Regions from separate parts of the uncultured Virgibacillus sp. genome, predicted to be linked through region 2. Evidence: a T-box and tRNA genes for the amino acid it is inferred to sense, from the RefSeq annotation. Region 2 holds a T-box; the other holds one or more tRNA genes.

Region 1 (3,439 bases), on a different contig from region 2:
CGTTACCAATTATCTTTTTATTCGGTTTTAGTACGTTGTTACAAACATTAATCAATACTTATCCAATTCTGTCCTTTATTGAATACTTACCAAATGTTCAACTGGCAGAATTGGCAAAAGAAGTGCAGCTTGGGGCAGGTATCGAAGATATTTGGGGTTATTTAGCTATCATTTTGGTATGGGGAATAGGAATTTGGCTGTTAACGACCTGGTTTTATAAAAAGAAGGAGACTGCTGGATAGCAAGACTGATAAACATTATTTTGAATGCTTGGTATTAGAGTTATTTGTGTAAATTGAAGTGCAAGCTTTATTGATTTAGGTGAAGAAGGATGTAATTTCGTTATGATTCTAGGTTTCTTATGTACGATAAGTTACAGGAATCGAAGTGAAAAAATTATAAATTGCCATTTTACCGTGACAAAAAAAGCTACCCCAAATGCTTCGTAGACATTTGGGATAGCCTTTGTTTCTGTAGGAGTGATATATTTTTTATTAGAACTATAAAATATCTAATCTAATTACTAATGCAATCAATACTTGTAATAGAACTTGGATGTTAATAGCAATATCAGTATCCGTTGTGGATACTTCTACTCCGCGTGAGTTTTCAATATAAACTTGTTGTTTGTTAATTTGGCTAGATTTTAATTTTGCGAACAGATCTTGAGTTATTTCGTCTGCTTTATGACCATCTGCAATCGAAATGCTAATTACGATAGCAATTGCTACCTGAAGCGCAACTTGGAGATTAAGTGCAGCTTGGATATCTGATGAGGATACCTCTACATCACAGGAATCCTTAATAATAATGGATTCGAGAGACTTTTGCACATTATTTAATTCTCCACTTGCCTCCTGATCCACCGTGGAATCTTTATCAAATGGGTGACACATGGAAGTGTCTAGTGCTCTCCATTTTTTGTCATCGCCACAGCTCTTGTCACATGAATCAAAACGATCATCGAATCTGTCACGATCGCAATGATGGTGTTTATCGCGTCTATCGCAGCTATCACAGATATCCTTAAATCGATGGCAATCGCATTTTCTCCTATGGTCTCTTACATCATCAAATGCTCTTGATCTAGGCATACTATTATTTCCTCCTTCTTCTCGTTTAGAATATTTTATGATTGAGAGTGGAAATAGGAAGGGTGATTGTACTAAGATATACTACCTATTTATTGCTATAGATAGATATTTTTCTCAGAAAGAGGTGAAGCCCGGTACATATCCATTGATTTACCAGGCTTCATTATGCATGCTATACCATATATAGGAAGGAAGTTAATTTTATAAATAGTTTATTTGTCTAGTATCCAATATAGTTTAATAACTATTATTCCTTGTTTTCATTGGTATCTTTATTTTCTTGCGTAAATTCTTCCACATTTTTTCTTAATTGATTAACCATATTTCTGACCATTTCTTTATCCTTTTCATCTAATTCTTTTGTCTTTAACGATGCCCCATGTTTTTTTAGTGTAGCATCTAAAAGGAAATCTACAATTTGACCTGGGGCATTATTACTGTTTTTTTCACTGTTTTTACTCAATCCAATCACCTCCATACGATTTTTATATAGTATATTCTTAGAAAGGGTAATCGTGTTAAGGATAGTAGTCTATTTAATATATATAGCTAAGGGTTCTGGATGTAATTATCTAATTGTAAAGTGAATATCCCAAAAACTGTGCTTGTATAAGGAAAGCTAATTCAGGTGGGCGTTTGTATGGATAATGAAAGATTATGGAATGCAAACAATAAGCAGGTACAGTTCTCTAATAGAGGAGCATGTCAGATGTATTATGTTTGTTAAATCACATAAGTAGCATAGTATCTAAATAAAGAAAAATACAAACTTATCCACCAATTGGCTAAGTTTGTATTTTTTATATGTGGATCATGATTAAATTAATGGAGCATAGCGGGCTCGAACCGCTGACCTCTTCGCTGCCAGCGAAGCGCTCTCCCAGCTGAGCTAATGCCCCGTACATAAATTGATTATAGATAAGTATGGTTGTTTTTGCAAGTCCATCAACATCAGTTAATCTGTGTTCATGGTACTTATTTACTATTTTAGAGAATTAATAGTAATATAGTTTTGAATTTACCAAAAATTTACTAATTTATTATAGATTATCAATGTTTGTTATGCGATAGTAAAAGTGTGTCATGTCAACGTAATACATGACAATAAATTATTTATCCTTAAGGAGGGAGAAGATGCGAAAATTACGGGTGAAACAGTCTTTTTATTTGGTTCTTATTTTTACGTTGATTTTAATGAATTTTTCACCAGTATTAAGTACATCTGTGGCCGCGACAGACGACGGAGAAACAACGGAAGAGTTGTTTATATCAGAGTATATCGAAGGTAGCTCCTATAATAAGGCCATTGAAATTTATAATGGTACAGGGGAAGAAGTGGATTTGTCAGGCTATCAATTGGCGCTTTATAGTAATGGTGCTAATGAGCCTAGTCAAACAATGACATTGGATGGTACGTTGGCACATGACGATGCATATGTAATTGCTCATCCAAATGCAGATGAGGCAGTATTAGAGGTGGCAGATCAAACAAATGGTAATGTAATTAATTTCAATGGGAACGATTCTATTGCTTTGCAACAAAATGCTAGTAATTTGGATGTTATTGGTATAATTGGGGATGATCGTAATTTTGCGAAGGATGTAACACTAGTAAGGAATTCATCCGTTATTGCTCCTGTTTCCAACTATGACGAGGGACAGTGGACCAATTATGACAAGGATACATTTGCATATCTCGGTGATCATACCGTAGATGGCGTTGATCCGGGTGAACCAGGTGAACCTGATCCAGAGAATCCTGATTTAATTACCATTGATGAAGCTAGGCAGCTTAATGATAGAACAGCTGTAACTGTAGAAGGAATTGTTACAGTAAATAATGATGCTATTAGTAATGGTACTCAATTTACAACATACATTCAGGATGATACTGGCGGCATTAATCTATTCTCTTTTGAACAAGGTGAATTACCAGATGTAAATAAGGGGGATCTAATCAAGGTTGTTGGCCAGTTAGATTCTTACAATGGGCTAAAAGAGATCATTCCTTCCAGTGTAGAAGTATTGGGAACAGATCAGCAACTACCTGAGATTCAAGAAGTAAGCTTAGAAGCATTACAAAATGAAACTACTGCAGAATCGCTTGAAGGTGAGCTTGTACGTGTGAATGGCTTTCTTTCAAGTATTCCAGAGAGTCCGGCTGGTGGAGGATATAATATCTCCTTTATTGATGGAGATTTTAATGGAACAACTTTACGCGTCATGGAAAATGCATTAGATGTCACTCAAATAGCTGAAGAGAAGTGGTATGACGTGACAGGAATCGTCAGTCAATATAACAGCTATCAATTGATTCCAACGGAGCAAAGTGATTTTCAACTAGC
Region 2 (3,439 bases):
AGGCGTTCATGCGTAACAAGTGATCCAGCTTGATTAACATGACTACCAAGCACATCCTTTAATGCCTGATGTAATAAATGAGTTGCTGTATGGTTTTTGACAATAAAAGAGCGAGCCGACTTTTCAACTATGGCATGAACCGCTTCTCCTATACGTAAAGAACCTTGTTGAATGCTTACACGATGAATATGCTGCCCAATTGGCGATTTTTGTACGTCTTTTACATATGCAGTAGCTTGCTCGGTAGAAATGAAACCTTTGTCAGCAATTTGCCCGCCACTTTCGGCATAGAATGGTGTTTGCTCTAGGAATACATATATGTCGTCACCTGCTTCTGCTACTTCCACCTGTTCATTACCAGCAATCATTGCCACAATGGAAGTATCTACTTCCATTTGGGTATACCCTACAAACGCACTATCGATATTAATCTCACTGAAAACAGCATCTTGTACTTGCATAGAATCAACTTTTTGTCGAGCGTTACGTGCACGCTCACGTTGTTTTTCCATTTCTCGTTGGAAACCTTCTTCATCAATCGTAAAACCTTGTGCTTCCACATATTCCTCTGTTAATTCTTTAGGGAACCCATAGGTATCATATAAGCGAAATACTTCCACTCCTGGGAATAAGGTGCTTCCTTTCTCCTTTTCGCTGTTCAAGATTGCTGTTAATATTTCTAAGCCATCGTGCAGTGTCTCATGAAACCGCTCTTCTTCCACTTTCACCATATTTTTAATAAATTCTTTTTTCTTCACTACTTCATGGTAGAAATCCTTCATAATGTCTGCTACCGTATCTACTAATTCATACATGAACGGCTTTTCAATACCAATTTCTTTGGCAAATCGAACAGCTCTTCTAATTAATCTTCTTAATACATAACCTCTTCCTTCATTCGAAGGAACAGCACCATCTCCTACCGCAAAGCTAACCGTACGAATATGATCAGCAATCACTTTAAAAGCTGTATCTCCTTCTTGACTAGCTCCATACTTTGTAGAGGCTAACTCTTCTGTCTTTTTAATAATTGGCATAAATAGGTCTGTTTCAAAGTTTGTTGGTGCGTCTTGAATGACACATACCATCCGTTCTAAGCCCATACCAGTATCTATATTCTTTTTAGGTAAAGGCGTGTACGTGTCATCTGGATTATGATTAAACTGGGAGAAGACAAGGTTCCATATTTCCAAGTATCTTTCGTTTTCTCCCCCAGGATAAAGTTCAGGATCACTTGGATCGTTTCCATAGTGTTCGCCACGATCATAAAAGATTTCTGTATTCGGTCCACTTGGGCCTTCACCAATATCCCAAAAATTCTCTTCTAAACGAATAATTCTTTCCTTTGGAATACCTATATTCTTTAACCATATATCATAGGCCTCATCATCCTCTGGATGCACTGTAACGGATAAACGTTCTTGATCAAACCCAATCCATTGATCACTCGTTAGAAATTCCCAAGCCCAATCGATAGCTTCTTTTTTAAAGTAGTCACCTATTGAAAAGTTACCGAGCATTTCAAAGAACGTATGATGTCTTGCGGTAAAACCGACATTTTCTATATCATTCGTACGAATTGATTTTTGGGCATTTACGATTCGAGGATTATCAGGGATTACCCGACCATCAAAATATTTTTTTAATGTTGCAACACCACTGTTGATCCATAGTAGCGTCGGATCATCCTTCGGAACTAGAGAAGCACTTGGCTCAACACGATGGCCTTTTTCTTTAAAGAAATCTAAAAACATTTGCCTAACTTCTGCTGATGATAATTGTTTCATCTTAAACTTCCTCCCAATCTAAAAATAGTTGAATAGAACATCAAGTCATTAATCATTGACATCACTTTTTCGTCAGGAAAGACTAACTGAGCGCAGTAAATGGATTATTTATTTCCTGAAAAGAATAAAAGCGCAAGCGCCCGATTAGAAACGTAGCGAACTGAAGCGAGTCAACGGAGATAAAGGAATCACGGTGTACATGCAAGCCGATGATAACTTAGATTAGGGCAATTCGTGAAGTCGCCTCCGCTGGAACAGCTCAACACGCCCATTTTTATCCACAGGTTCAAATTTTACAATTACCTAGACAATAAAAAAATCCCTTCTCTGCATTTGCAGGGACGAGATTTGATCGCGGTACCACCCTAATTATGAACTATTGTTCATCACTTTATCATTATAACGGTATGACACCGACGGGAATTAACCGTACTCCAGCTTAGCTTTCCATGATTCTACCTTAGGATTTCTTTCAGCCAACGGAAATCCTTCTCTTAAAAGCGATTGTCATGTACTCAAAACTTTCAACGTATTCTACATGTATAGTTGTTAGCGTAATTATAAAAAACATCGAGCGGAATGTCAACGCCGATGCATACCTATGAGACAGAATCTTTCTTTGAAATTTCCTTTAATCCCTCTAGGTGATTTTTCGGATAAAGGCAGCGCTATACCTACTATAATTGCAGTAAAAGGAAAACCTCCTGATTCTGAGAGCCATTCAATAATTGATATAGGTGCATAAATGATATAGATAAATAACATTAAATACAGATAGAACCTTCTCCAGCTTTTTTCTGACATAAAAACTTCTTACACCTTCTCTTGATGTAATACACAGATATATTGCTTATTCTATTTCCCTATAGCGAAATGATGTTGAAAATAATACATCCTATCATCAGTTTGAAAAGAATATTGATTCCATATACTTGATTGTTGATTGGTTTCCTCCGTTTTTACCATTTGTAACTCATTCGCACCGACCTCCATGATCTTCGAGTCAATAACTTTTAATTCTTGTTGATCCTTGTCTAGTGCGCGTATCTTGATTTGTATTTCTTTTGGCTCATCCATATTGTTCTTCACATAAATCACATTGTGAAACTGTTCATTCGAACAATTTCTTTTTGTAAGACAATTACTTTCTGATTTAACTAGTGAAAGTGTAATTTCTTCTGAACCATTAGCATTTTCTGTTGCATTCATTGCTTGCTCTAAAGCCATCACATATGATAGCTTTTGTCCAAAGGGCATAAACCAAATAAACAGGAATCCTAAAAACAGTGCCATCCCACCAATTAATTTCCATATCACTCTCGGATTATGAAATTGCTTAGAAACATTTTTATTCCGTAATGATAATGTTACAAATACATTAATAAGGGCAATGATTCCTAAAAACACAGCTGCTACGATTAGCCAGATCATACTTTCCATCGAGGTTTGCAAGAAAGGAATCGTATAAGTGGAAGATAGATAGACATTTCCAATTATCGATAACAAGATTAATAACAGAAAAAGGAGGATAGGATACTTCCATTTCACCTTTTCCCTTTTATTATTTTTTACGTTTATAAATGACCAAAGCACCCAAATAAACGGGACACTATATAAAATTATAACTAACAATATAAAAATCAATTTGTCAC

What was found. A T-box is a leader RNA that pairs with one kind of tRNA and senses whether it is charged. The one in region 2 lies ahead of alaS (alanine--tRNA ligase), so its partner is inferred to be a tRNA-Ala.
Region 1: it encodes a tRNA-Ala, which carries the amino acid that the T-box ahead of alaS (alanine--tRNA ligase) is inferred to sense. The anticodon was not compared.

Annotation. Positions count from the first base shown of each region.
Region 1 is NZ_CANMAB010000037.1:10,874-14,312, reverse strand. Features, by position in the region: gene Q1A47_RS10040 (ABC transporter permease) at 1-242, shown strand, start outside; gene Q1A47_RS10035 (spore coat protein) at 501-896, opposite strand; gene Q1A47_RS10030 (hypothetical protein) at 1,342-1,557, opposite strand; tRNA gene Q1A47_RS10025 (tRNA-Ala) at 1,921-1,993, opposite strand; gene Q1A47_RS10020 (5'-nucleotidase C-terminal domain-containing protein) at 2,229-3,439, shown strand, end outside.
Region 2 is NZ_CANMAB010000040.1:1,389-4,827, reverse strand. Features, by position in the region: gene alaS (alanine--tRNA ligase) at 1-1,787, opposite strand, end outside; T-box leader at 2,122-2,324, opposite strand; gene Q1A47_RS10435 (hypothetical protein) at 2,643-3,293, opposite strand.